Regions from separate parts of the Burkholderia sp. F1 genome, predicted to be linked through region 1. Evidence: predicted binding sites of a transcription regulator. Region 1 holds the regulator's gene; the other holds the start of a gene.

Region 1 (4,412 bases):
CAGGATCTCGAGATGCTGCTGGGTGGCTTGCTCGGGAACGAGCAGGAAGATCAGGAGCGAAACGGGCTGGCCGTCGGGCGCCTCGAACGGAATCGGATCGGCGAGCCGCACGAACGCGGCGAGTGGATGCTTGAGGCCCTTGATGCGCCCGTGCGGAATCGCGACGCCTTCGCCGAGCCCGGTCGAGCCGAGGCGCTCGCGCGCGAACAGGTTGTCCGTGACGGTGCTGCGGGCGATGCCGTTCTGATTCTCGAAGATCAGCCCGGCTTGTTCGAAGACGCGTTTCTTGCTGGTGACGGAGAGGTCGATGACGACGTTCTCTAGGGGCAGGATTTTGGCTAGGCGATTCATGTTGGCAGGCGATAGGGCGGCCTGGGGTCTCCTCGCGGCGGCAGACTGATTTTCCATGTTTGGCAATATCAAGGCGTTAGGCGATGGAGACCTGCAAGGCACGGCGACCGTACCCAACGCCCCCCGGCAATAACCGAAGCATTATAGAACACGGGCGCGAGCGTGGCGCGGATGCGGGCGGCGCTGCGCCGGACACAAAAAAAACCGCCCGGCGAACCGGGCGGCGTGGCGATGCGGCATGGCAGGTTATTGCGGCGGCACTTCGATCTGTTCGAACTGCTCGACCGCCGGCTGAAGCTTGATCGGATCATGCGCATGCGTTTGCAGGCGCTCCATGTGCTTCACGACCTGGCGGTCCAGCTTGTCGATCAGCAGGTCGATTGCTGCGTACAGGTTGCCGTTTGCGCTTTCGACGAAGATATCCTTGCCCTTCAGATGCAGATTGATTTCCGCGCGTTGCTGCTTGTCCTTTTCCTTGTGGTTGTCGACCGAGAGGATCACAGTGCCATCGATCACCTGATCGCTATGCCGTAGCACCCGGTCCAGCTTGGTGATCACGTATTCGCGAATTGCAGGCGTGACTTCGAGATGATGTCCACTGATCTTCAGGTTCATAGTGCTTCTCCAAGCGAGTGACCACGCGGCCGCATCGAGGCGGCGCTCCGGTCGACATGCCCGTGCCGCACGGTGCGGCAGATGGCGGACAGGTCGCCCGGCCAGTTCCCCGTATGCGCGGTGGCCGGAACACGCCTGCCGCCGGGCAGGCAGCAGGCTTAAAGAGACTTGCGCAGATTTACTGCCGGGATCTTGAGGGCTTCGCGATACTTGGCAACCGTGCGGCGCGCGACCACGAAGCCTTGTTCTGCCAGCAGTTCGGCAATTCGGCTGTCCGAAAGAGGCGATTTTGGGTCTTCGGCTCCTATCAGTTGCTTGATGAGGGCACGGATGGCAGTCGACGATGCGGCGCCACCTGTGTCGGTCGAGACGTGAGATCCGAAGAAGTACTTAAATTCAAGCGTCCCGAACGGGGTCAGCATGTACTTCCCGGTTGTCACACGGCTGACAGTCGACTCGTGTAGGCCCAGCGTATCAGCTATTTCCCGCAAAACCAAGGGGCGCATGGCGATTTCGCCGTGCGCAAAGAAATTCTTCTGACGTTCGACAATAGCCTGTGCAACTCGCAGGATCGTGTCGAACCGCTGCTGGATATTCTTGATCAGCCAGCGCGCTTCCTGCAGCTGCTGCTTGAGCGAACCCGCGGACGGATCGCCGCGGCTGTTGCGCAGGATGTTCGCGTAGAGATTGTTGATCCGCAGGCGCGGCACGACTTCGGGATTCAACTCCGCCTGCCAGCCCTGGCCGACCTTCTTCACGATGATGTCGGGCACGACGTAGTCCGCTTCGGCCTTGCCGTACGCGGCGCCGGGGAACGGCTCCAGCGAGCGGATCAGCGCGTGCGCGTCGCGCAGCGCGTCGTCGTTCGCCTTCAGGTGCTTGCGCAACCGCGTGAAGTCGCGCGCGGCGAGCAGCTCGAGATATTGCGACACGATCTCGAGCGCGAGCGTGCGCGTCGGGGACGGATCGAGCCGCAGCAGCTGCAGCTTCAGGCACTCGGACGCCGAGCGGGCCCCGACCCCGGCCGGGTCGAAGCTGTGCAGCAGCGCGAGCGCGGCGTTCAGTTCGTCGCAATCGACTTCGAGTTCGGGCGGCAGGTCGGCGAGCACCTCGTCGAGCGTTGCGGTCAGGTAGCCGTCGTCGTCGAGCGATTCGATCAGGAACATCACGAGCGCGCGGTCGCGCGGCCCGGCCTGCGTGACGCGCAGCTGCGCGGACAGGTGGTCGCGCAACGACGTCGCCGCTTCCTGGACCTGCAGCGGCGGCAGGTCGTCGTCATCTGACGCGCCGCTCGCGCGGCCGAATTCGTCGAGGTTCCATTGCGGGCCGTCGCTGTCGCCGGACGCGTAGCCGTCATAGTCGTCCGCAGCGGCCGGCTCGTCGCGTTCGGTGCGCTCGCCGGTCTGGCCGGCGCCGTTCGTGGCCGCCATCGGCTCGGGGTTCGACGCGGGCGGCGTCTGCGCGATCAGCGAACCATCCGCGGCAACGCGCAGCGGGCTCGCGATCCATTCGTCGTCGCTCTCGAGCAGCGGATTCTGGGCGACCGCCATCGCCACTTCCTGTTGCAGTTCGAGCGTCGACAGCTGCAGGAGCCGGATCGACTGCTGCAGTTGCGGCGTCAGCGCCAGGTGTTGCGACAGGCGGAGTTGAAGGCTGGCTTTCATGGCAGGGAGGGAGTCATACCGGGAGTTTGCCACGACCCAGGCGCCTTGAGCCATCCGCGATTACGCGCGGCGTCAGTCCTGCCGGGAATGGACCGCGAACGGGACTGTAAAACGGGGCGCGGCCCCGCGCGGCGTGACCGGGCGGGGCGCGTTCTCGACAACGGGTTACATGCGGAAATGTTCGCCGAGATAGACGCGGCGCACGCTTTCGTTCTCGATGATTTCGCTCGGCGCGCCGGCGGCGAGCACGGTGCCGTCGCTGATGATGTACGCGTGGTCGCAGATGCCGAGCGTTTCGCGGACGTTGTGGTCCGTGATCAGCACGCCGATGTTGCGCTGCTTCAGGAACTTGACGATCTTCTGGATCTCGAGCACCGCGATCGGGTCGACGCCCGCGAACGGCTCGTCGAGCAGGATGAAGCTCGGGTTGGTCGCGAGCGCGCGCGCGATCTCGACACGGCGACGTTCGCCGCCGGACAGCGACAGCGCCGGATTCTCGCGCAAGTGGCCGATCTGCAGCTCGTCGAGCAGCGCCTCGGTGCGCGACGCGATCGCGTCCTTCGACAGGCGCTTGCCGCCGTCGTCGTGCTGCAGCTCGAGCACCGCGCGGATGTTCTCCTCGACGGTCAGCTTGCGGAACACCGACGCTTCCTGCGGCAGGTACGACAGCCCCAGCGACGCGCGCTTGTGGATCGGCAGCAGGCTGATCGAGCTGCCGTTCAGCGAGATCTCGCCCGCGTCGAGCGGCACGAGCCCGACGATCATGTAGAACGACGTGGTCTTGCCGGCGCCGTTCGGGCCGAGCAGGCCGACGACTTCGCCGCTCTTCACGTCGAGCGACACGTCCTTGACGACCGTGCGCGAGCCGTAGCGCTTCTTCAGGTTGCGGACGACGAGCGAGCTGCTGGTGCCGGCCGGCTGGCGGTTCGGTAACGCATTCATTGGCCCGGCGCCCCCTGGATCGTGGTCGACGGCGCCAGCTTGGCCGGCGCGCCGTTCAGCGGGGCGGGGCCGCCGCTGCGCGGCGACAGCATCGCGCGCACGCGGCCGTTCGGGTTGCCCGGCGCCGCGACGTCCTTGCCGCCGCGCGCGGTGTAGAAGTCGCGCTGGCCGTCGTAGGTGACCACGCTGCCGTGCACGGTGTCGGCGATCGTCGACGTGCCCTGCAGGCGGCGCACGGTCGCGGCGGTCGTGAGGGTCGTCAGGTCCTGCTTGCCGTCGTAGTCGATGCGTTCCGAGTCGCCGTCGATGTATTCGTCGAGCCCTTCGCGCTTCTGGCGGAACGACGCGTGCTTCTTGCCGCTGCCGTATGAGGTCGCGTACTGATAGCCTTCCGGATCCTGCCGCACTTCGACGCGATCACCCTTGATGATGATCGTGCCCTTCGTGATCACGACGTTGCCGGTCGCGATGGTGACCTGCTTCAGGTCGTCGTAGGTCAGGTTGTCCGCTTCGACGTTGATCGGCTTGCCCTGATCGGCCTTTTCGGCATGGGCGAGCGGCGCCAGCCCGACCAGCGGGAGCGCCACGAGCGTCGCGGCGAGCGCGGCGCGGGCGACGCGCCGGGCGCCGCCGTAAATCTGACACGGGAACGATTCGTTCATGCAGTCACGCGTGGGATGAGTTACTTGGGTTGACCTTTCGAGCCGCCGGACGCGTCCGACGCGGCGATCGTGCCGCGCACGTTGCCGTAAAGCTCGATGACCCGGGTGACGTTGTTGTACTTCATGCCGTCGGTCGCGTTGACGAGCGACAGGCCGCGCTGAAGTTTAACCGGCTTTT
Region 2 (4,412 bases), 580 kb from region 1:
CGAACCAGTACGCATCGCCGCGCACCTCGCACGCCTGGCGCAGCATGTGGCTCGTCGATTCGCGAAACAGCTTCATCGTGTCGAGCGGCAGCTCGGTCAGCGTGCCGACGAAGCGGCCCGCCGCGAGCTGGTCGTAGGTCTGCCGCCAGCCGATCAGGTTGCGCGCCTGCTCGTCGGCGTCGTGCGCGACGCTGACGACGGCCTGCCCGGCCGGCACGTCACCGCCTTGCGCGCTGCGTTGCGTGTCCTCGGCCGTCGGCTCGCCGGCACGCTCCACTCGTTCACTCATCGTGTTTCTCCTTCAACCGTCCGGAACCGCGCATGTCACGCAAGTCCCGTGCCGAATCGCGGACAGGCCCCGGCACAAGCCCGTCATTCAACGACACCGTGCCCGAACGCGCAATTCGGGCTGACCGCGATGCCGCACGACGCGCACCCGGCTGGTGCAGCCGCGCGAGCGCCGCCCGCCCGTTGCGCATGCGGCGCTGGCGCGGTTGCCGTTCGACGCGCCGCACTGGAAGACCCGCCGGATCACGCGCCGTCTCCCGGCCGCAGCCGCACGACGCGCGCGTCGCGCATCGACTGCACGTTGTCGCAGGTCACGGGCGCACGGCCGCCGCGGCCGGCGCCGACGAACATGAACGGTTGCGTCTCGATGAAATGCCGCACGCCGATGCTCAGCCGCGTCGTGACGACGCCGAAGCGGCGATGCGCGTCGAGCTCGCCGTCGTGAAACACCGGATCCCGGGAAATCGATCGAATCGGTTCCGCCATGTCGGCTCCTCGCGGGACGCGCCGGCGCGGGCTGACGCGCGCCGGCGCGCGAACGCGAACGGCGCGCGCCCGCGCCAACGGCGATCAGAAGAACCCGAGCGCCTCGGCCTGGTAGCTGACCAGCAGGCACTTCGTCTGCTGGTAGTTCGACAGCGCCGTCTTGTGCGTCTCGCGGCCGATCCCCGACTGCTTGTAGCCGCCGAACGCCGCGTGCGCGGGATACAGGTGGTAGCAGTTGGTCCACACGCGGCCGGCCTCGATCTCGCGGCCCATCCGGTACGCGCGCGTGCCGTTGCGCGTCCACACGCCCGCGCCGAGGCCGTAGAACGTGTCGTTCGCGAGCTCGATCGCTTCCTGCTCGTCCTTGAACGTCATCACCGACGCGACCGGCCCGAAGATCTCTTCCTGGAACACGCGCATCTTGTTGTTGCCGAGCAGCATCGTCGGCTTCACGTAGTAGCCCGTGCCGAGGTCGGCCGCCGGCGCCGTGCGCTCGCCGCCCGTCAGGCATTGCGCGCCTTCGCCGCGGCCGATGTCGATGTACGACAGGATCTTGTCGAGCTGCTGCTGCGACGCCTGCGCGCCGATCATCGTCTGCAGGTCGAGCGGATGGCCTGCCTTGATGCGCTCGACGCGCGCGACCGCCTTCTCGATGAAGCGCTCGTAGATCGACTCCTGGATCAGCACGCGCGACGGGCACGTGCACACCTCGCCCTGGTTCAGCGCGAACATCGCGAGCCCTTCGAGCGCCTTGTCGAGGAACGCGTCGTCCTGATCGAGCACGTCGGCGAAGAAGATGTTCGGGCTCTTGCCGCCCAGCTCGACCGTCGACGGGATCAGGTTGTCGGCGGCGGCGCGCAGGATGTGCTTGCCGACCGGCGTCGAGCCCGTGAACGCGATCTTCGCGATGCGCTTGCTCGTCGCGAGCGCTTCGCCGGCCTCCTTGCCGAAGCCGTTCACGATGTTGATCACGCCCGGCGGGAACAGGTCGCCGATCAGCTCCATCAGCACGAGCACCGACGCGGGGGTCTGCTCGGCCGGCTTCATCACGACGCAGCAGCCCGCCGCGAGCGCCGGCGCGAGCTTCCACGCGGCCATCAGCAGCGGGAAGTTCCACGGGATGATCTGGCCCACGACGCCGAGCGGCTCATGGAAGTGGTACGCGACCGTGTTGTCGTCGATCTCGGAGATCCCGCCTTCCTGCGCGCGGATGCAGCCCGCGAAATAGCGGAAGTGATCGACGGCGAGCGGCAGGTCGGCGGCCATCGTCTCGCGCAGCGGCTTGCCGTTGTCGATCGTTTCCGCGACGGCGAGCAGCTTCAGGTTCTTTTCCATCCGGTCGGCCGCGGCGAGCAGCAGGTTCGCGCGCTCGGTCACGGACGTCTTGCCCCATTTGCGGCGCGCGGCGTGGGCCGCGTCGAGCGCGACCTCGATGTCGTCGGCGCCGGAGCGCGGAATGCGGCAGAACGGCTGGCCGTTGATCGGCGACACGTTCTCGAAGTATTCGCCCTTGACCGGGGGCACCCACTTGCCGCCGATGTAGTTGTCGTACTGCTGGCGATACGGGTATTCGACGTCGAGGCCCAGTTGTTTCAGGTCAAACGGGTTCATCAGATGTCTCCTGTTCATCTTGCTTTGTGCAATTGCGGCGCCGGTTGCGCGCGTTGACTACACAGCAACATGCATGCCATCGTGCACCGCCCCGCCCGCGCGCGCACCGCGCGCCCACCATCCCGGCGATTGTGCCGATTCGGAACACTTTCAGCGGCTCGCACGCGTCACGCTGTGCCAATTGCGGACAGCGGCGTGCGGCACATGGCGCATCAGCCTCGCTTGTATCGCAATGCTTCCTCGCGCAACGTGCTGAGCGACGCGCCGAAACGATCGGCGGGTTGTCCATTGTTGACGGCCGAGTAGTCGCGCAAGCCGTCCTTTGCCCCCTTGAGTCCCCAACGTTCGACCGAGCTGTTCGGGGCTAACACGGGATTGCCGGGGCTGGTCGCCATCCTGTCCTGAATGCCGAGCGCGAAATAGACCCGTTTCTTCGCCCCGTACAGCGTCGGCGTTGCCTTGACCAACGGGTCGCCCGTCGCCCCCGCCAGGAACCGGGCATACATGTAGTGCTCGGCGGCGGCAAGATTGATGTCTTCCGGGCGGTCCGTACGACGGAGCGACTGCAACGATCGAAATGCGCGGCTCACCTGGTCCACGATGTCCCCCTTGCCTCCTCGGGCACGCAAAATCGCACCGTTGATGGTGCTTTGAACGACTTCGTCACTGACTTGCTCATTCATTCCGATTCTCCTGTGGCTTTCTACGGCGCTTCGAGACGCTGCGTATCGCCTTCACCGAAAGATCGACGTGTACGTGGCGCGGTCGTCTTACAGTTTCGGAACGGATGCCGAAAAATCAAGCGAAAGTTGTGAATGCGACGATGCGCAACGGTTGAGCGACGCTCCGCCGCCGGTGCCGGCACGACGCGTCGGCTCGCGAGCAGCGGCCCGTCAGTCAGGCTCGCCGCGCGCATGCATCGCCGGACTCCACGCCACGCCGCCCACCCAGAAACACGAACACGACCGCCGCGCACAGCAGCGTGACGACGGCCAGCCCGATCAGCAGATGGTCGAACGCCTGCATGTAGCTGTGCCGCAGCACCGCGCGCCCGGCCGCCGGCCACGCGGCCGCCGCGCCGCCGAGGTCGCCGGTCGCGAGCCGGGCGGACGCGCGGACGATCGCGTCGGGCGTCGCACCCGCCACGGACGCCGCGCGCAGCCCCGCCTGCGCGAGCGTCGCGAGCACCGCGCCGGCGATCGCGAGCGCGATGCCCTCGCCCGCCACCCGCGTCGTGCTGAAGATCCCGGTCGCCATCCCGGCGCGCTCCTTCGGCACGACGCTCACCGACAGCCCGTCCATCAACCCCCACGGCATTCCGGCGCCGACGCCGATCGCGAGCATCGGCGCGATCGCCGCCGGCCCCGCGCCGTGGCGCAACGCGACGCCCAGCCACACGAGCCCCGCCGCCGCGATCACGAGCCCGATGCCGGAAATCACGCCGGCCGACAGCCAGCGCGCGAGCGTCGCCGCGACGAGCGGCACGACCAGCATCGGCGCGGAGATCGCGAGCATCAGCCAGCCGGCGTCGATCTCGCTGAAGCCGTCGATGCCGATGAAGCGCAGCGGCAGCACGACGAGCAGCACGATGTAGCAGCAGCAGGTCGACACCGGCAGCACCTGCACGCCGACGAAGCGCGGGATGCGGAACAGCGACAGGTCGAGCATCGGCCGCGCGACGCGGGTCTCGATCGCGACGAACGCGGCCGCGAGCAGCGCCGCGCCGGCCAGCAGCCCGGCGACGAGCGGGCTCGTCCAGCCGCGCTCCGGGGCCTCGATCACGCCGAACGTGAGCAGCGTCAGCGCGGCGGTAAACGTGGCGGTGCCGGGCCAGTCGAGCCCCGACGCGTGCGGGTCGCGCGACTCGCGCATGCGCGGCAGCCCGAATGCGAGCGACAGCGCGCCGGCCAGCGCGCCCGTCATGAAGATCGCGCGCCAGCCGTAGCGCTCGATCAAACAGCCGGCCAGCACCGGGCCGAATGCGAGGCCGACCCCGAACGTCGTGCCGAGCAGGCTGAACGCGCGCG

The links. Region 1 encodes sigma-54, which starts transcription at its own class of promoters, with help from an activator protein. Its sites were predicted from a motif close to TGGCANGNAANCTGCTTT; they were not measured.
Region 2: the regulator sigma-54 is predicted to act here: its motif matches at 2,447-2,464, upstream of exaC (acetaldehyde dehydrogenase ExaC).

What each region holds. Positions count from the first base shown of each region.
Region 1 covers NZ_CP172421.1:3,602,556-3,606,967, reverse strand. Annotated here, with positions in the region: gene ACFIMZ_RS17000 (PTS sugar transporter subunit IIA) at 1-408, opposite strand, end outside; gene hpf (ribosome hibernation-promoting factor, HPF/YfiA family) at 598-966, opposite strand; gene ACFIMZ_RS16990 (RNA polymerase factor sigma-54) at 1,125-2,630, opposite strand; gene lptB (LPS export ABC transporter ATP-binding protein) at 2,796-3,572, opposite strand; gene lptA (lipopolysaccharide transport periplasmic protein LptA) at 3,569-4,234, opposite strand; gene lptC (LPS export ABC transporter periplasmic protein LptC) at 4,255-4,412, opposite strand, start outside.
Region 2 covers NZ_CP172421.1:169,520-173,931, reverse strand. Annotated here, with positions in the region: gene ACFIMZ_RS00755 (helix-turn-helix domain-containing protein) at 1-289, opposite strand, end outside; partial or broken gene ACFIMZ_RS00750 (hypothetical protein) at 568-774, opposite strand; gene exaC (acetaldehyde dehydrogenase ExaC) at 859-2,385, opposite strand; gene ACFIMZ_RS00740 (hypothetical protein) at 2,598-3,068, opposite strand; gene ACFIMZ_RS00735 (MFS transporter) at 3,283-4,412, opposite strand, start outside.